Regions from separate parts of the Photorhabdus heterorhabditis genome, predicted to be linked through region 2. Evidence: predicted binding sites of a transcription regulator. Region 2 holds the regulator's gene; each other region holds the start of a gene.
What was found. The regulator LexA, encoded in region 2, represses DNA repair genes until DNA is damaged. The targets are predictions, from matches to a motif close to TNCTGTATGTACATACAGNA.
Positions count from the first base shown of each region.

Region 1: the regulator LexA is predicted to act here: its motif matches at 3,425-3,444, upstream of AM629_RS15240 (DNA translocase FtsK 4TM domain-containing protein).
Region 3: the regulator LexA is predicted to act here: its motif matches at 5,581-5,600, upstream of AM629_RS03420 (metal-dependent hydrolase).

Region 1 covers NZ_LJCS01000048.1:4,476-11,566, reverse strand. Annotated here, with positions in the region: gene cydD (heme ABC transporter permease/ATP-binding protein CydD) at 1-1,288, opposite strand, end outside; gene trxB (thioredoxin-disulfide reductase) at 1,417-2,379, opposite strand; gene lrp (leucine-responsive transcriptional regulator Lrp) at 2,881-3,375, shown strand; gene AM629_RS15240 (DNA translocase FtsK 4TM domain-containing protein) at 3,506-6,832, shown strand; gene lolA (outer membrane lipoprotein periplasmic chaperone LolA) at 6,908-7,091, shown strand, end outside.
Region 2 covers NZ_LJCS01000018.1:5,698-12,788, reverse strand. Annotated here, with positions in the region: gene ubiA (4-hydroxybenzoate octaprenyltransferase) at 1-717, shown strand, start outside; gene plsB (glycerol-3-phosphate 1-O-acyltransferase PlsB) at 892-3,348, opposite strand; gene AM629_RS08555 (diacylglycerol kinase) at 3,477-3,848, shown strand; gene lexA (transcriptional repressor LexA) at 3,968-4,573, shown strand; gene zur (zinc uptake transcriptional repressor Zur) at 4,982-5,491, opposite strand; gene AM629_RS08540 (DUF1266 domain-containing protein) at 5,711-6,853, shown strand; gene AM629_RS08535 (YceI family protein) at 7,069-7,091, opposite strand, start outside.
Region 3 covers NZ_LJCS01000005.1:62,177-69,267, reverse strand. Annotated here, with positions in the region: gene proQ (RNA chaperone ProQ) at 1-87, shown strand, start outside; gene prc (carboxy terminal-processing peptidase) at 107-2,158, shown strand; gene htpX (protease HtpX) at 2,499-3,386, shown strand; gene AM629_RS03425 (L-cystine transporter) at 3,437-4,828, opposite strand; gene AM629_RS03420 (metal-dependent hydrolase) at 5,015-5,563, opposite strand; partial or broken gene hxpB (hexitol phosphatase HxpB) at 5,786-6,451, opposite strand; gene AM629_RS03410 (YniB family protein) at 6,626-7,091, shown strand, end outside.

The DNA.
Region 1 (7,091 bases), on a different contig from region 2:
CAACCCAACTTAGTTGATCTCGCCATTTTTGTGGCTCTAATTCTCGCAGTTCGGTGCCATTGATTTGGACTGAGCCACGATAGGGTAAAAACCCTAACAATAAATTCAAGAGGGAGCTTTTGCCCGCACCGCTTTGACCAACTAATGCAACTCGTTGATTTTTCGCTATAGTAAAATTTAACGGACCGGCGAGCAGACTGCCATTATGAGCCAGAATTTCCAGATTATTAGCGATTATCGTCACTGAATCTTGGGGGGATAGCGTTTTACCGCCACCGGAGGGGGCTTGCTCACCATCACTGCTTAACAACGTGACTAACGATTCGGCTGCTCCAATGGCTTGTGCTTTAGCGTGATAATAAGTACCAAGATCACGTAGTGGCTGGAAAAACTCCGGCGCGAGGATCAACACTAAAAAACCCGCAAATAGAGTGATTCCCATACCGTAACTGCCAAAATTAAGTTCACCAAGATAGGAAAAACCAAAATAGACAGCGACGACGGCAATGGAAATAGCCGCAAAGAATTCCAGCACAGCTGAAGAGAGAAACGCCATCCGCAGAACTTCCATCGTTCTGCGGCGGAAGTTATCAGTGGATTCGCTGATCTGTTGTATTTCTGCTTTACCACGATAAAACAGGCGCAGTGTTTCCAATCCGCGCAGACGATCAAGGAAATTACCGCTCAATCGTCCTAAAGCGACGAAATTGCGTCGGTTAGCATCTGCTGCACCTAAACCAACTAATGCCATAAACAAGGGAATAAGTGGGGCGGTCGCGAACAAAATCAGCCCGGCAGCCCAATTAATCGGAAATAAGGTAATCAGGATGAGAATAGGGATCATCACGGCGAGATACATCTGAGGCAGATAGCGGGAGTAATAATCTTGCATATCTTCAATCTGCTCAAGAATAATTGTTGCCCAGCTACCTGCTGGTTTGCCTTTAACCCATACCGGGCCAAGTTGTTCAAGCTTATCTAATACCATAGCGCGGATTTTCTGGCGCACGATTTTGCCACAAATAAAACCAATTCGTTCCCGGATAGCACTGATCATTGCCCGTAGAGCAAAAGTCGCTGCCAACATCAAAAATTTATCTGTGATGTGTTCGCGGGGGATATTATCCATGATTAAAGCTTGCAGGATTGAGGCCAGTAACCAGGCTTGGGTGATGATCAACAATCCACTGATTAAGCCAAATAGCATGGACAGGCGGAGCCAGCGCTGGGCTGGAGCACTTTGCTGCTTTAGCCAGCGAATCAATTCATACTGTCTTGTTTTATCCATAGGAAAAACTTCTGATTTAGCGGGTGATGATAACGATGTACTAAAGAGACTGGACTGGTGTCAGCAGCCTGCCGATATGTTACATGTTAAAAGGTGCTACCGAAATAGCGCCTTGAAAGAAAAAGAATTTATTTAGATTTAGTTGCCAGCTCATCCAGGAACCGTTCTGCATCAAGGGCAGCCATACAACCCGTACCGGCAGATGTAATTGCCTGACGATAGGTGTGGTCCATCACATCACCGGCGGCAAATACACCGGGAATTGAGGTTTGAGTAGCGTTACCTTGTAAACCAGATTGCACTTGAATGTAACCATTATCCAGTTCTAATTGGCCTTCAAAGATAGCTGTGTTGGGAGTATGTCCGATAGCAATGAATGTACCGGTAACGGCTAATTCTTCTGTGGTGTCGCTTTTGGTATCGCGCAGGCGAACACCGGTAACACCCATATCATCACCAAGAACTTCATCCAGAGTACGATCAGTGTGCAAGACGATATTGCCGTTTTTTACTTTATCCATCAGACGGCTAATCAGGATCTTTTCTGAGCGGAATGTATCCCGGCGATGAATTAGATGAACTTCTGATGCAATATTAGCCAAGTATAAGGTTTCTTCTACAGCGGTATTACCGCCACCGACAACGGCAACTTTCTGGTTACGATAAAAGAAACCATCGCAGGTTGCACAGGCTGAAATACCACGGCCTTTGAATGCGTCTTCAGAAGGCAGACCAAGATAACGTGCAGAAGCCCCTGTTGCGATAATCAATGCGTCACAGGTATATTCTTGTTCATCACCATAAAGGCGGAAAGGTCGGTTTTGCAGATCAACTTTTTGAATATGGTCAAAAATGATTTCGGTCTGGAATTTTTCGGCATGTTGGTGCATACGTTCCATTAACCCAGGGCCGGTCAGACCTTCAGGATCACCTGGCCAGTTCTCGACTTCAGTGGTGGTAGTCAACTGACCGCCTTTTTCTACTCCGGTAATAAGAGCTGGATTTAAGTTTGCCCGGGCAGCATAAACCGCAGCCGTATAACCGGCCGGGCCAGAGCCAAGAATAATGAGTTTGTGGTGGGCGGTGCTCATGAATACCTCATTTCCATTTATCACATCATATATCGGGCGATTGTAGGAGAAATAGGAGGGTAAAAAAAGCTAAAATACTCATGTTACTAACGATTTTACCGATAGATATTAGCTAATAATGATTTTAACCTGAGAAAAGTGTTCTTTTAATGCGGTTTGAATTTGATTTGCTTCTTTTTAATCAATGGTAGGCTATTGAAACGATTAACTGAAAATTTGTTCCACAGGTTGTTCTGATTTTTATTCATTTACTTTGACAATCGGCTGTGCATTTGCGAAAACATCACTGTAAGAGATAATTATCCACTTCGCTAAATTCGTTTCTATAAAAATCGACAAATCGACATGCGGATAATCCTCGGTATAGCACTAAAAAAATGGCCTGTGAGCTACATGACTGTGATAAGGCGGGCTTTAATTTAGGACATCTTTTCCAACTCAAACTCAAGAGAGATAGGGGAAAATGTTATGGGTGTAGGAAAATAAAGAGAGATCATTAAGATGATAGATAATAAAAAGCGTCCGGGAAAAGATCTTGATCGTATAGATCGTAATATACTCAATGAGTTGCAGAAAGATGGTAGAATTTCTAACGTAGAACTGTCTAAACGGGTAGGGTTGTCACCAACACCTTGTTTGGAGCGGGTTCGTCGCTTGGAACGCCAGGGATTTATTACTGGCTACACCGCGTTGCTAAATCCTCATTATTTGGATGCATCATTGTTGGTATTTGTTGAAATTACCCTGAACCGTGGTGCTCCAGATGTTTTTGAACAATTCAATGCTGCTGTGCAGAAATTGGAAGAGATTCAGGAATGTCATTTAGTTTCCGGTGATTTCGACTACTTATTGAAAACCCGCGTACCGGACATGTCAGCGTATCGTAAGTTACTGGGCGAAACTTTGCTACGTCTGCCAGGTGTTAATGACACCCGCACATATGTTGTGATGGAAGAAGTGAAGCAGAGTAACCGTCTGGTCATTAAGACTCGCTGAGATCTTGCCAAAAATGTACAGATGCAAAACTGGAAGAACTTAGGTACACTCCTGTTTATGCATACAGTTTCAACGCTGAGCTATCTCGGCGTTGTTCCGTTAAATCAACAGGAAACCTGGAGAGCCTTTCTTGAGCCAGGAATATACAGAAGATAAAAATATTGAGTTGAAGAGACTGAGTAGTGGGCGCAGGTTGTTAGAGGCTGTACTGCTTGTCATTGTTATCGTAGCGGCTTATCTGATGGTCGCACTTATCAGTTTTAACCCTTCTGATCCCAGTTGGTCTCAGACTGCATGGCATGAACCAGTTCATAATTTGGGGGGAGGTGTTGGTGCATGGCTGGCTGATACTCTGTTTTCTGCGTTTGGTATTTTGGCTTACACCATTCCTCCATTGATGATATTGGGTTGTTGGACTGCTTTCATACAACATGATGACCGAGAATATGTCGATTTCTTTGTGCTTGCTTTGCGTGTAATTGGGGCATTGGCAATAGTTCTGACTTCATGTGGATTAGCGGCATTGAATGTTGATGATCTCCATTATTTTGCCTCTGGTGGCATTATTGGCAGCCTGTTTAGTAGTGCTATGTTGCCCTGGTTTAATGAGCTGGGAGCGACGCTGATGTTACTGTGTATTTGGGCAATTGGATTTACGTTATTTACCGGCTGGTCGTGGTTGACTATTGCGGAAAAAACCGGGGCAGTTATTCTGGGGGCAATAGGATATGTGACCAACCGTAGCCGTAATGAACAAGAATATACGTCATCATCATCATATAGTGAAACCGCTATTGAGCAGGACAGCTCTGCTTATGGCAAAACAGAACCAGAATTTAAAGTAACTGATATCGATCATGATGATGTGCTGTTTACTGCACTTTCAGCTGCGGAATTAGCAAAAGCTGAACTAAATGAACCGGAATCAGAGAAAGCGGAAATTGAAGAAAAGCAGCGACTTGATATTCCAACCGTTAATATGGCTGACATTGATGCTGAACCTGAAATTCTGGTCAATGCATCCGATGTTGCTGTAGAGTCCCGGTCATTAGCAGAAGAAACAGAAAAAGCAGAAGAATATGAAAAAAATGATGACGAACCGATTCGTTATACATTTGAAATTCCTTCTGAGCATAATTTCCAACCTGCATCTGAACAAGCTGTTGACGTAGTTCCGACATTTGAGCCGATTGAAAATAGGCAAAGCAGTAGTGACACACTCACTTCTATGCCGGAAACCGAGCTAAAGGTTGCAGTAACAGCAACATCGGCAGCGGTTATTACAGGCAACTCTCAGGTTAAGCAGGGGATCGGGCCAGAGTTGCCTCGTCCTAATCCTGTCCGTATTCCAACCCGTCGTGAATTATATGGCATCAAAGTGCCTTCACAGCGTCTTGCAGAGCAGCAACAGCGTGAAGAAGAGACCAGACAGCAGGTAGAGGAATGGGCTGATGCTGAGTCTGATAAGCAGCAAGAAGAGTTGTTGCGACAACAGTTTCTTGAACAACAGCGCGAACGTTATCGCATGCCTGCGGATACAGAGGAAGATGTTCCAATTGAGTCTCAAATAATGCCGAACCCGTTTGAACCGAAAAATCAGCCTTCAATGGCAGAGAAGGTTCAGCCAGAAATTGTTAAACGAGCCGTTGAGCCGCAGCAACGTGAGCGTTATCAGGAACAGAACTACCAAGGGGAAAAAGAGAACATTGCCTTGGAAAGTTTGTCTAACTTTGATAATTTCTCACCAGTTGAAGATTTAGTGAAAAAAGAGTCGGCAGAGCCGTTATTTATGCCTTCTGTTCAATCAGAGCCAGAAAATAAATCCGAACTATCCACAGAAATTACTTTTATGCCAGCGCCAGCACACACTGTTGTGCAGCAACCGCAGCAACCGCAGCAACCGCAGCAACCGCAGCAGGATAGTTTGTTCCATCCATTTTTGATCCGTAATGATCAGCCATTACCAAAGCCAACGACGCCAATGCCTTCGCTTGATCTATTAGCCAGCCCTTTGGCAGAAGAAGAGCCGGTTGATATGTTTGCCCTTGAGCAAACGGCTCGTTTGATTGAAGCGCGTCTGAGTGACTATCGGGTTAAAGCCGATGTAGTGGGTTTCTCGCCAGGTCCGGTGATCACTCGGTTTGAATTGGATTTGGCTCCGGGTGTTAAAGCATCACGTATTTCCAACTTATCGAGAGATCTTGCGCGTTCCTTATCTGCGGTAGCGGTACGTATTGTTGAAGTCATTCCGGGTAAACCTTATGTCGGTTTGGAATTGCCGAATAAAAAACGCCAGACAGTCTATTTGCGTGAAGTATTGGATTGTGAAAAGTTCCGTGACAACCCATCACCACTGACAATTGTATTAGGTAAAGATATTGGCGGTCAGCCAGTTGTGGCTGATTTAGGTAAAATGCCGCACTTGCTGGTGGCGGGTACAACCGGTTCGGGTAAATCTGTTGGTGTCAACGCTATGATCCTCAGTATCCTCTATAAAGCAAAACCGGAAGATGTTCGCTTTATCATGATTGACCCGAAAATGCTGGAATTGTCGGTTTATGAAGGCATTCCACATCTGTTGACTGAAGTTGTTACCGACATGAAAGATGCAGCTAATGCACTACGTTGGTGTGTTGGTGAAATGGAACGCCGTTATAAACTGATGTCTGCATTAGGTGTACGTAACCTGGCAGGTTATAACGAAAAGGTTAAACAGGCTGAAGAGATGGGACGTCCAATTCCAGATCCATTCTGGAAACCGGGCGATAGCATGGATGTCACTCACCCTGTGCTAAAAAAAGAGCCGTATATCGTTGTCATGGTAGATGAATTTGCTGACTTGATGATGACAGTTGGCAAAAAAGTGGAAGAGCTAATTGCACGTTTGGCGCAGAAAGCGCGGGCTGCCGGCATTCATTTAGTGCTGGCAACGCAACGTCCATCTGTCGATATTATTACCGGTCTGATTAAAGCGAATATACCAACCCGTATTGCTTTTACGGTATCCAGCAAAATTGATTCTCGCACTATCCTTGATCAGGCGGGCGCTGAATCTCTGTTGGGCATGGGAGACATGCTTTATCTGGCGCCAAACTCTTCTATTCCGGTGCGTGTTCACGGCGCATTTGTACGGGATCAAGAAGTTCATGAGGTGGTGAATGATTGGAAAGCCCGTGGCCGTCCAGAATATATTGATAATATTCTTAGTGGCGGTGATGATGCGGAAGGTAGTCTGGGTTTGGATAGCGGTGAAGAGTTAGATGCACTGTTCGATCAAGCGGTTGAATTCGTTATTGAAAAACGGCGGGTTTCGATTTCTGGTGTACAGCGCCAGTTCCGTATCGGTTATAACCGTGCTGCGCGGATTGTCGAACAGATGGAGGCACAGCAGATTGTCAGCACTCCGGGCCATAATGGTAATCGCGAAGTATTGGCGCCACCGCCGCATGAGCGCTGATAGTTAATTTTAATATGTGGAAAGCTCCGATAATAAATACACCGGGTAATAACGCTGAGTAAAGGTATCTCTTACATGAAAAAGCTGATATTGATAGGTTGTTTGATGGCTAGCATGAGTGTCACTTCTGTATGGGCAAGTGCGAGTCGGAATTTACAGGAACGTTTGGGCAAAATAAGTAGTTTTCATGCCAGTTTTACTCAGATAGTAACCAGTGATGATGGTGCGACAATTCAGGAAGGTGACGGGCAATTGTGGG
Region 2 (7,091 bases):
GTCTTTACTGCCGGTGTGTTTCTGATGCGTGCAGCAGGATGTGTAATTAATGATTTTGCTGACAGAAAATTTGATGGCTATGTAGAACGCACAAAGACACGTCCCTTGCCTAGTGGTGCTATCAGTGAAAAAGAGAGTAAGATCCTATTTGTCGTATTGGTGTTGATTTCTTTCGGATTAGTTCTGGCCCTCAATAAAATGACTATTTACCTGTCATTCGCTGGGTTGGCTTTGGCTTGGTTTTACCCCTTTGTTAAACGGTTCAGTCATCTTCCCCAGTTTGTACTGGGGGCCGCTTATGGCTGGTCTATTCCTATGGGATTTGCTGCGGTTAGTGAGTCCTTACCATTAGAATGCTGGTTATTATTCCTGACCAATATCTTGTGGTCAGTTATTTATGATACACAGTATGCAATGGTCGATCGTAACGATGATCTAAAGATTGGTGTTAAGTCTACCGCTGTCCTATTTGGTCGCTTTGATAAGCTGATTATTGGTTTACTTCAATTAGCTATGTTACTGATTCTTGCGCTGGTGGGCTATATAATGAACCTTGGTGGCATCTACTATTGGTCGCTATTGCTTGCTGGTGCTTTATTTATTTATCAGCAGAAATTGATTTCAGAGCGGGAAAGAACACTCTGTTTCCAGGCATTCCTCAATAATAACTATGTTGGTCTGGTGTTATTCCTTGGTATCTTCTTCAGTTACGTCTGATATACCTGTTATCTTTCAAGTTGCCTCTTGGTTGGCTGCGTTCACTTACCCCAGTCACAGAGTTATCTATGCTCCTGGGGATGCGTTCCCTTGCCGTTGCGATCCATCTTGAAATCTATTGGGTATATATCTGGTGATAATGGAAAACCCCCATTATCACCAGTATTCCCAAAATTACACTTCTTTAGTTATTTCTTCAGTATCGTTGTGCTCTGCTGGCAAACTGACACTCTCAATAGTAAGACGAACTTCTGGTGACATCAGTTCACTCAATACCTGATACAATTCCTGAGTATTAGCAGTGATCACATCACCACTATCACTGATATAGCTTTCTTCACGCAGTGTATTTACCGAAGTTGTAAATACCGCTTTATCGAAGAATTCAGGGGCGTTAATACCATGCAATACAGACAGACGTTGCGCCAGCATCCGACTCTCTTTTTCTAGCATACCCCGGCTGATTTCCGGATTGGCATTCAGTAAAGAAAGGGTAATAGCATAACGTTGTAATGTTTCACGAACACCTGCCGCCAGTAATTGCAATGAGCGGATACGTGCTGGGTTCAGTACCAGCATACCTTGCTCTTTGTTGCAGATAAGGCACTGGCGGGTAAGTTCATTAATCAGAGTATTAACTACTTCTTGCAGATCTGCTTTGTTGTAACGCATAAACAACTCTGCTTTGAGGAGTGGATAAATGATTGCTACTTGGCTTAGCAACTCCTCGCGGCTGATACGGCGATGATGAATGACGATGCTGGCAATCAGTGATGGCAGTACCAATAAGTGCTGAATATTGTTGCGGTAGTAGGTCATCAAAACTGCACGGTCTCGTGGCAGAGTGATGATATCGCCCATACTATCTTTGTCTACCTCGAACTTATCCATTTGCAGAGCGTGTTCTAACAACTCTTCTGCGGTTTTATTGGGTACCGTGACATCCGCAGTATAAGGCGCATTCCGCATGAGTTGTATATAACAATCCAGTTGCTCAATTAATTGCTCACGAGTAAGTGCTCGCTGACGTGATGAAAGAAGAGCGGTTGCGCACAGGTTGATTGCATTAGCGGCAGCAGCATTGTTGATGTTCACCATAATTTCCCCGGCCAGTTTGCCGACTGTTGGGGCAACCCATTCTGGACGCTGGAATTCTATTGGATCAATAGAGTCACGCCAGTCAGGGACATGGTAATTAAGGTATTGGATCAGCGGGATAGGTTCGCCAAAGTTCACATAGCCTTGTCCCAGATTACGAAGTTTACGTAAACCACGTATCATCTGGAAAAAGCCTTCTTTTTCTTTAGTTGCGCCACGCAGTTCTTTCGCGTAGGTAGCAACTTCCATCACATGCTCGTAACCAATATAAATTGGAATGATCGTGATTGGACGTGATTCACCTCTCAACAATGCTTGTAACGTCATGGTCAGGGTGCCCGTTTTGGGATCGAGCAAACGACCAGTTCGGGAACGACCGCCTTCCATAAAGTATTCGACAGAATAACCGCGTGCAAATAACTCACCCAGATATTCACGGAATATCGTGGAGTAGAGTTTGTTACCTTTGAAAGTACGACGGATAAAGAATGCACCCAAACGGCGGAATATCGGTCCTGCCGGCCAGAAATTCAGGTTGATGCCTGCGGCGATATGTGGCGGCACCAAGCCTTGATGATAGAGTACATAGGAAAGTAGCAGATAATCCATATGGCTACGATGGCAAGGAGCATAAACCAGCTCGTGACCGTCCTGTGCCAGACGACGGACCCGCTCAGCATTGTGAACGTTGATCCCCTGATACAGACGGTTCCAGGTCCAACCAAGTACGCGTCCTGACAGTCGTAGAGTTTCATAAGAAAAATTAGCAGCAATCTCTTCCATGATGTTGATAGCATTCTGTTGAGCTTTCTCATGTGAGATTTTCTTGGTACGAACCTCATCGGAGACGGCTTTTTCTATTGCTTTCGACGCCAATAACTTATTAAACAGCTCTTGACGAACAGGTAGGCGCGGACCTACTGCCGCCAGACGCTGACGAGAATAGTGCATCCGTGCCACACGAGCCAGTTTATGGGCAATCGTCTTGTCAGTACCATGCTCAGTCGCCATATAGCGCAGAGATACTGTATTGGAAAAACGTACAAAACTATCCCGGCCCAGCCAGAGAATGGCAAAGAATTTCTGGATACCATTCAGTAACCGTAGATATGGGGTGCTTTGCCCTTCACGTCCGGGTGAACGGCCAAACATGACAGAAACTGGCAGCATCTGAATATCCAGGTTTGGATTATTGCGATGCAAATCCAGATAATCATGGAAAATTTTTACAGATTCTTGCTTTGGTGCGTAATAACGGAATACGCGTGGGCCATTATCAATAAAAACATAACCGGGAAGTTCAGTGTCACCTACCTCCAGTGGATTTAAAGGGTCTGGCAGATCCTGCTCCAGGCATTGCTGACGTAATGTCAGTAAGTCTGCTTTGGAGTGATACGGCAACACGTACAAGATTGGACGTGTAGTATCGAGCCGCAATTCAGTGATGGGATCTGTAGGAATAAGTTTGCTCTTTACCAGTATTTTTAGTGGTAAATTCAATAATTTATAATATATTTTACGCCAACCTGACATAAATAACTAAAGCCTCTTGTTAGCAATAGGTCGCAAGCATACCAGAAACAGTTGTTGAGATCTGTTGAGTTAAGACAATAATAAACATGAAAAGTGGCAAACAACTTCATATAGGATGTGAGCAATTTATGAAAAATCAATCCGTGGGACTGACCCGTATTATTAAAGCAACAAGATATTCGGTGAAAGGTATTAAGGCTGCATGGCAGAATGAAGCTGCTTTCCGGGAGGAAATAATCGTAGCAATATTGGCTCTGATTGTTGCCTTTTATCTGGATGTCAGCGTAATTGAACGTATTTTACTGATTGGTTCAATTATGTTGGTCTTGATTATGGAAATTCTGAACAGTGCTATTGAGGCGATTGTTGATCGTATTGGCAGTGAGTTCCATGAGCTATCCGGTCGGGCGAAAGATATGGGTTCTGCGGCAGTCTTTTTGACGATTATTCTGGCATTAATTATCTGGAGTACAGTTCTTTGGCAGTTTTTCATGGGTTAATTTCGATTAATCATCGATCAATGTATTATAATTGGCTGATTTTCTGTCCTGACAGGTTCCCAATTGCTATTTACCTGTATATACTCACAGTTTGACTGTATAAACAAACAGGGGGCGAAGTGAAAGCACTTACTGCAAGGCAGCAACAAGTTTATGACTTAGTGCGTGACCACATTTCGCAAACGGGTATGCCGCCAACGCGCGCTGAAATTGCATCACATCTTGGCTTTCGTTCACCGAATGCGGCTGAAGAGCATTTAAAAGCGCTGGCTCGTAAAGGGGTGATAGAGATTGTTGCCGGGGCGTCCAGGGGTATCCGTTTGCTGCTTGAAGAATCTGGTTTACCGTTGATTGGTCGTGTTGCCGCAGGTGAACCACTGCTGGCACAGGAGCATATTGAAAGCCATTATCAGGTTGATCCTGCATTGTTTAAACCAAATGCAGATTTCCTGTTAAGAGTCAGCGGAATGTCTATGAAAGATATTGGAATTATGGATGGTGACCTGCTGGCTGTGCATAAAACACAGGATGTTCGTAATGGGCAGGTTATTGTTGCCCGTATTGAAGATGAAGTAACGGTAAAACGTTTTAGACAGACTGGGAATAAAGTTGAATTGCTGGCAGAAAACTCAGAGTTTAAACCAATAGTTGTTGATCTACGTGATCAAAACTTAACAATCGAAGGGTTGGCGGTCGGAGTGATTCGTAGCTGTGGCTGGATCTGATAGTAATATATTAAGTCACTGTTTTTTGAGTGATGATCAGGACATTGTAATATTCCGGCAGAATCATGTTATTGAATGTATCATTACGATTGTCTTAAACGTGATTCTGCGGTTGTCTTTTTATCCTGATAGCTGATTTGTAGCAAAATTAAGAGTCTAACTCAGTAGGTGTAATTATTGCGGCTGTTCTTGTGAATGAACAGTGAATACAGACAGCACAGCAGAATGGAGCGTACACAATTGGAGTGTACACATAGTAATAATATGCGAGGATGACTCGCTTCGTTCACCTTTCTGACCGTATTAAAGTGCATGCAAAAACTAAAGCTTTTGTCTGAGTATTGCCCGGGTTCATTTTTTTGCAACCAGTGGCAAATAAAGTAGCCTATTGGGATAAGTACTGACTGCTTATTTCTTTTTTACCTCAATGCTGTGGTCATGTTGGCATTCATCCCGTTCAGAGCAAGATTCAATCTCTTCACAAGGTGAACACAATCCGTGAGCTTCAATTACTGTATGACGTAAACTGAATCCGGCAGTTTTTGCTAATTGTTGAATAGCAGATTCAACGGCACCGCCATCCCGTTCTGAAACCGAGCCGCAGCGGTCACAAATAAACATCGCTGAGGTGTGGCTTGGTTGTTCAATATGGTGGCACAGCACATAACTGTTGGTAGATTCTATTTTATGAATAAATCCCTGTTCTAGCAGAAATTCCAGTGCTCGGTAGACGGTTGGGGGTTTAGCTTGTGGTTCTGCTGCTCGCAATAAATCCAGCAAATCATAAGCACTGATTGCTCCAGGTTGCTCTGAAATCAGACGTAAAACTTCAAGCCTCTGTGGGGTAAAGCGGACTCCCCGAGCCTGGCAAATAGCTTCCGCCTGTTCCATTAACTTTTTTTGATTAACGAGTTCCATTGCGCCCCTTACAACCAGCATGATGACAATGTTGTGATGTTATCATGTTTCTACGATAGAAAATATTATCCAGAAAAGTTCATCGAGATTGTCCCCTGATAGAGTTAATTTGGTTAAATTGGTACTTAGCCACAAAAATAATGTTTCTTTGAAGTTTGTGATAACACAGATAAGAATTATCATGTATGACAGGTAATTTCCGAAAAGGAATCATTTGTGATGAAAAACCTTTTACAAAATCAGCCTCATTACAGACAGTTCCCTGTTAAAGGTTATCAGATAATAAAGAATATTATCTGTGAGAGAAGAAAATCTCCTTTTATGCGTTTTTTATATTCAGTCATTAATATTCTATTTTTGATTGCGATATGTATGGGGATTATATTATCTGTAGCAATTATATTATTAATAATAGGTGATGTATCTTTTCCAGATGAAGACTATTTACTTTTGGCTAAGGTAGGAAGTGTAGCATTATTGGTAGTAATGTTACTGTCTGTCATTATTTATCGTATTATTAAACGTCCTGAATGGGAGCAACGGCGTTACTATCAACAAGCGGGTTTATCTCTTTTACCGGAAGAGAAGCGTCAGGTATTGCGGTTGAATATTGTCAGTGACTATTGGTTCGGTTTTTGGAGTGAAACTTTGGAACATTATCCTTTACAGTCACGTGTTGTTCATGACGATTATTGTTATTATCTGTTACCATTATCAGCTGCCCAGGAACATCAATCCCAATTATATAGCGACTGGGGAATTATTGATGAAGAAGGTTATATGAAAATGATAACCACCTTATGGGATGGGATACATTCAAAACATTTTGTTGTTGATACTGCTCTTAGTGATGGAAAAATATTTAAAATTCTTGCTAAATTAGCTGAGGTAACACCTGACTATATTCGTAAATGTTCTCAGTCTGTTAATGGGCGTCCACCGGCATTGGTGTGGGGATTCGATTTATGGCTTGCAATCGTTTTAAGTCGTAACTGCTTTTGTGCTGATTATATCAGTGAAGAAATGGCATGGAAAAATATGCTGAAAACCGCTGATTATGTTTATGAGATTTTCGGTAGCTTTGATGATTTTTATATAAACTTTCAATTGGGAAATGCTTACTGGAATAATGATTTTGATAGAGCTAAAGGGAAGTTAGAGCAATTTAATTATTATAAATTGTATTGCGATTGGCCAATCGCTAATCTTCCATGGCCTGAACCAAAAGGCATTATTATGGAACGCCAAATGATGACCGGTTTCTCTACATTAGTTGAAGACGCTTTACGTAGTAGAATAGAAGAACAGAAAATTTATGAGATAGATATCGATGAGTCACTTGCATCTCGTGTACTGCATTAATATTTATACCCGTTATCTTTCAAGTTGCCTCTTTGTTGGCTGCACTCACTCACCCCGGTCACATAGTTCTCTATGACATAGTTATCTATGCTCCCGGGGATTTGCTCCCTTGCCGTCGCGATCCATTTTGAAATCCATTGGGTATATATGAAACATTCCCCCTTAAAGGAAACTTTAAGGGGGAATAAATAATTAATATAGAAGATAATCACCCATTATTTTTTTGCAGCTTCGACTT
Region 3 (7,091 bases), on a different contig from region 2:
GTGCTTGAAGTCGCTAAAGATGGCGTACGAGTACAATTGCCTTCTGGTCTGGCAATGATTGTACGCGCAGAACATTTACAGTTCTGATACGGAGGCCAACCCAGGCATGAACAAATTCGTCAGACTGGCTTTTGTCTTAAGCGTTTCAATTTTTGGTACTTGTTATGCAAATACAAACAGTCCAGCAACTGTCCCTGTTCGTATTGAGCAATTGCCTATATTGAAACAAGAGCCTCAGCATTCAACTGTGAGCGAGCGGGTAACATCCCGCTTCATTCGTTCTCATTACCGTCAATTTAATTTAGATGGTGATTTCTCAGCAAAAATCTTTGACCGTTATCTCAATATACTGGACTACAGCCATAATATATTGCTGGCGTCAGATGTAGCTCAGTATGCTGATAAGAAAAAGTTGTTGGGCCAGGAATTGGAAAGCGGGAATCTGGAAATCCCGTATGACCTGTTTAATCTGTTACAGAAACGCCGTTTTGAGCGTTATCAGTATGCTTTATCTCGTCTTGAACAGCCAATGAGTTTTGATGGTAACGATACAATTGATGTTGATCGGTCCAAAGCTCCTTGGCCACAGAGTGTAGAAGAGCTGAATAGGCTTTGGGATGCTAAAGTTAAATATGATTGGCTCAATCTCAAACTCGCGGGTAAAGATGATAAAGAGATTGAAGAAGTGCTGACCAAACGTTATCAGTTTGCGTTAAAACGTCTGACACAAAGCCAAAGTGAAGATGTTTTCCAATTGATTATGACTGCGTTTGCTCGTGAAATTGATCCTCATACCAATTACCTTTCACCACGCAATACTGAACAATTTAACTCAGAAATGAGTCTTTCCCTTGAAGGAATTGGTGCTGTATTACAGATAGACGATGACTACACTGTCATAAATTCTATGGTTGCTGGTGGCCCCGCAGCCAAAAGTAAAGAGCTAAAAGTAGGTGATAAGATTATCGGTGTCGGTCAATCAGGAAAGCTAATGGTGGATATTATTGGCTGGCGTTTGGATGATGTGGTCGCACTGATTAAAGGTCCTAAAGGGAGTAAAGTACGGCTTGAGGTTATTTCTGATACTAAAGGGGCGAAACCACGTACCGTCACTTTAACTCGTGAACAGATTCGCCTGGAAGACCGGGCAGTGAAGATGTCAGTTAAGACAATCGGTAAAGAAAAAGTGGGGGTTCTTGATATCCCAGGTTTTTATGTTGGCTTGACTGATAATGTTAAAACTCAATTACAGAAACTAACTAAGCAACATGTTAGTGCTATTGTCATAGATCTGCGTAGCAACGGTGGTGGTGCACTGACAGAAGCGGTTTCTTTGTCTGGTCTATTTCTGCCAAGTGGTCCGGTGGTGCAAGTCAGGGATAATAACGGGAAAATTCGGCAGGATTCTGATACTGATGAAGTGGTGTACTATAAAGGGCCTTTGGTTGTTCTGGTAGACCGTTTTAGTGCTTCTGCTTCTGAGATTTTTGCTGCTGCAATGCAGGATTATGGGCGTGCCTTGATTGTTGGGGAGCCAACTTTTGGTAAAGGTACTGTTCAACAATATCGTTCTTTGAGTCGTATTTACGATCAAATGATGCGGCCTGATTGGCCATCACTGGGTTCTGTTCAGTATACGATTCAGAAATTCTATCGTGTAAATGGCGGTAGTACTCAACGTAAAGGTGTGACACCTGATATTGTGATGCCAACGGGGGTTGATCCGGCGGAAACAGGAGAGAGTTTTGAAGATAATGCTTTGCCTTGGGATAGCATTCCTCCTGCCCGTTATACGGGGTCTAAAGTTATTGCAGCGTTAGTTCCTCAGTTAACTGTGGCCCATAATGCTCGTATCGCAAATGATCCAGAATTTAAGTATATCAATGAGGACATTGCTCACTATAAGGAGATGAAAGAGCATAAAAATATTGTTTCTCTGAACTATGTACAAAGAGAGAAAGAGAATAAAGAAGATGATGCTCTGAAATTGAACCGGATTAATGATCGCTTTAAACGAGAAGGAAAGAAACCATTAGTATCACTGGATGATTTACCTAAAGATTATCAAGGGCCAGATCCATATCTTGATGAGTCAGTGAAGATTGCGCTTGATTTGGCACACCAGCCTGCTGAGAAAGTGTTATCTCGATCTAAGTAGAGCAATAGATTAAATAACCAGTTTAATAATGCCCAATACCGTTCATCTCAGATGCGTTGAGTGAACGGTATACTAGCTTTCAGTATATAAGCGGTTTTTTTGAGATGATTTTTATTTTTCGGGAAGGATGAGCTGTTTCACAATTTCCTTGTGTTACTTGGTATCAAAGTATTTTGCTTAACCAATAGGTGTTAGGCTAATGTTGGTTTTTTACGATTTTGTAAAGTTGTGTTGATTTTATCGTTTGAAGAGCTAAAAACCTTGAATATAGCAAGAATAGCCTTATTTATAGGATAACTCTGAAAATGTACTGATTATTAATAAAGGAAGCCCGTTTATTATGATGCGAATTGCTTTGTTCCTCCTCACCAACCTTGCTGTTATGTTGGTGTTCGGGATAATACTTTCTCTGACAGGAATTCAGGGAAGTAGTGTACAGGGTCTGATGATTATGGCTGGTCTGTTCGGATTCGGGGGAGCACTTGTTTCTCTGTTGATGTCCAAATGGATGGCTCTGCGTTCTGTTGGTGGTCAGGTTATAGAACAGCCAACAAATGAAATTGAACACTGGTTGGTAGAAACTGTTCGTCGTCAGGCAGAGCAAGTCAATATTGCTATGCCACAGGTTGCGATTTATGCTGCACCTGATATTAATGCATTTGCTACCGGAGCGCGTCGTAATGCTTCGCTGGTAGCTGTCAGTACTGGTCTATTGGACAATATGAGCCGAGCAGAAGCGGAAGCTGTTATCGCTCATGAGATTAGCCATATTGCTAATGGTGATATGGTGACCATGACTTTGTTGCAAGGGATAGTAAATACTTTTGTTATCTTTATCTCCCGTTTGTTGGCTCAGGCTGTATCAAGTTTTCTGTCTGGCAACGATAACGAAGAAGAGAGTAGTAACTCCGGTAATCCGATTGTTTACATGGTTGTTTCAATGGTGCTGGAAATAGTATTCGGTATTCTGGCGAGCATTATTACTATGTGGTTTTCTCGTTATCGTGAATTCCATGCAGATGCAGGTTCTGCCAAGTTGGTGGGCCGTGAGAAGATGATTGCTGCCTTACAGCGTCTGAAAACCAGTTATGAGCCGCAAGAAGAGGGCAGTATGATGGCGTTCTGTATTAATGGGAAATCTAAAACATTCAGTGAGCTGTTTCTGTCTCACCCGCCATTAGATAAGCGTATTGAAGCACTGCGTAGTGGTCAATACCTGAATAAATAATATTGTGAATGAAGTAAAAAAGCTGGGAGTGTTTCCCAGCTTTTAAAAATTTATAGCTGATTTAACCTAATTTCTTCTTCCTGATTGAATATGGCTGTATCGGTTTTCCCCAGCAATTGGCTGGTAATTGTACCTGCGGTTATTGAACCACTTACATTCAAGGCGGTGCGGCCCATATCAATAAGAGGCTCAACAGAAATCAATAGGGCAATTAACGTTACAGGTAACCCCATTGCCGGTAAAACGATTAATGCGGCAAATGTGGCTCCTCCACCTACGCCGGCAACGCCAGCAGAGCTGATAGTTACAATACCAACTAGTGTCGCGATCCACATGGGGTCAAATGGATTTATTCCTATTGTTGGAGCAACCATGGTTGCCAGCATGGCAGGATAAATACCGGCACAACCATTCTGACCAATTGTTGCACCAAAAGAGGCAGAGAAACTGGCGATAGACTCAGGTACACCGATACGAAATGTCTGGGTTTCAACATTCAGTGGAATACTGGCTGCACTTGAACGGCTGGTGAATGCAAAGGTTAGCGCTGGCCAGGTTTTTCTGAAAAATTTTACTGGATTGATGCCAGTAAGAGAGAGCAGAAACCCATGAACAACAAACATCAGAGCTAGTGCAATATAGGATGCGATAACAAAACTGCCCAGTTTCACGATTTCGTGGATGTTAGAGTTAGCGACAACTTTAGTCATCAGAGCCATGACACCATATGGCGTCAGGCTCATAACCAGACGAACCAATTTCATTGTCCATGCTTGCATAGTATCGATAGCGACTAATATTTGCTCACCACGTTGGTGATCATCTTTCAGCATTTGCAACGCAGCAATACCCAGGAAGGTTGCAAAAATAACAACACTGATAATAGAAGTTGGATTGACACCAGTTAAATCAGCAAATGGGTTTTTAGGAATAAAAGACAAAATTAACTGTGGCACAGACAAGTCAGAGACTTTGCCCATATAGTTATTTTCGATAGCAGACAGGCGTGCTGTTTCTTGGGTTCCTTGAACTAGACCTTCTGCAGTCAAGCCGAACAGGTTGGTAATAATGATACCGACAAGCGCTGCGATCATTGTAGTGAACAGTAGCATTCCGATGGTTAGAAAACTGATTTTTCCTAAAGAAGATGCTTTATGTAATTTGGCAATTGCGCTCAGAATAGAGGCAAATACCAGCGGCATAATCACCATTTGCAAAAGCTGTACGTAACCATTGCCAACAATGTTGAACCATGATACTGATTCTTTCACTGTGGCATTATCGGGACCATAAATGAGTTGTAGTGCTAGGCCAAAAATAACACCAATGGCAAGGCCGATAAGAACTTTTTTCGACAGACTCCATTGATGTGAACTGGCTTTTGACAATAGCAAAAGCAGTGCTGCAAAGATGAGCACATTCAGAATGAGTGATAAATTCATTCCCAAACTCCAGAATTCAATTAATTAGATAATAAGCTGTATTGAATCGTGTAAGTTTGTGAACGAACACATTACAACAAGCAGTTGTAAAACATAATATCAGCTTAAATTATTCCTATTTATAACTAGATCGAATTTGATATAACAAATGTAATAATTAAGATTTAGTTTCAGTCAATCAGAGCATTAAAAATAGCGTTCCTTAATGCAATCTATATAAAAAAATATGGAGTATTCAATGTGTTCTGGTAGGAAAATGGCAATAACGATCAATAGAGCAGAAATAAATCTTTCTGCTTTCTTGTTTCCCTGCTTACCAAGCACAGGTAAGCGAAAACGTATCTTTATTGGCCATAATAACGGTACACCAGCGGGAGTCAGCATATCTGCAATCAGATGACTTAGATAGCCAACAATCATGGCATGGAAAAAATCAGTTGGGATAAGCCACTCTTCTGGTATTTTTAACCAAAATAAGGCAACACCTAATATGAGGGCAAGGAGACTATGGGTAAATCCTCTGTGTCCACATAATTTGGCGATTGGTATGGAGATAAACCTGAATAATTTACCTAGGGTTGAATTTGGGTGATCTATATCTGGTAACAATGCGGTGAGAAGCACTCCTGGTAGCATATGTAACCAGTCACCATGAGCTATTTCTGGTGTTATTTTGAGTTTTTGCGCCAGAATAATGCTGGCAACTGAAAATAAAAGATGCCCTTCCGCGGTCATAAATTCCTCTGACTGGTGACTGTCTATCCATACAGTGGGCGAGTATAGTGGGTTTTATGCGGGTAAGATAGAGGGTGAAAAACAAAAATATTTTATTTATTAATAAATAACATTAATATTTAATCAAGTTTTTATTTGACAGAATAAGATATAAGCACTAAGGCTGCTATGTGAACAATCAAGAACTGCCATCTGAACAGATAATGGCAGTTAAAGTCAGAGTCAAACGATATCCGTTACACTTAGTTGTTCGAGTGAATGCAGTTTAATATCAGCTAATGCCCAACGTGGATCATTGAAATGATGAGCTGATGGTACAACGATTGAACGCATTCTTGCTGCTTTTGTTGCTATCATTCCATTAAATGAATCTTCTAAAGCTACACAATTTATTGGGGCAACCCCCAGTTGTTCAGCAGCACGTAAATAAACTTCGGGATTGGGTTTACTATGAGGTAATTTGGCAGCCGAAACGACAGTATCGAAATAATGACGCAAGTTGAACATTTCTAACACTTGTTCCAACATATATTGAGGGGAAGCTGAAGCTAGGCCGATTTTCAATTCCTGTTCACGGCAAAGGCTTAAAGCATGTTCAGTACCTGGGAGTAAGGGGTGGTTTTCTTTTATCAAATTGATAACGTGGTCAATAATCCGCTGTTCCACTTCTGATTTCGGTACACCTTGCCACGGAGAAGCCTGATACTATAGCTCTACAACATGGTCAATACGTAATCCAAGAGTATCTGGTAGTTTTTCCACCAAAGATAGATCCAAGCCTAATTCACCGAATACTTCCTTCTCTCCTTGGGCTCAATAGGGTTCAGAGTCAATCAGCAAACCATCCATGTCAAAAATGGCTGCTTTTATTGGTAAATGAAAGGACATTAGCATCTCCCACTGGTTATATAGTTAGCGAAAACAGATTGTAGCAATCCTAATAGATGAAATCTTTTTCTTATGGGGAACATGGTAAGAAATGCTTAGTTAATTAAATATAAAGTTAAATTTAATGACTGATGGGCTATGATTAGACAAAAATTATTACTACGAGGGATATTGATGACTTACCAGAAAGCTGGATATATCGCTATTATTAAGCGAGTTTTAGGTTGGGTGATTTTTATTCCGGCACTTTTATCGACTATCGTTTCTGTGATCAATCTTGTTTGGCAGCAAGGTATTAAAGGTGATGGTATCAATGCTGTTTTGGATGATTTTCTGAAAATGATGGCGGAAATGATGCGTTTTAATACTCCATTCTTGGATTTCTTCTGGAAAAATTCGCCAACGCCTGATCTTTGGGTTGATTTTACAGGATCAACTCTTGGTTTTTTGATTATCTATTTCCTTATTTTTGTTGGTCTCGCCATGAGTGCATCTGGTCAACGTATGTATAGGCAAGTAAAGTTTATACGTGAAAGTATTGAAGATCAGCTTATTCTTGAAAGAGCTAAAGGTAGCGATGGTCTGACAAGAGAGCAGATTGAATCAAGAATTAAACTTCCTCATCATACACTGTTCAGTC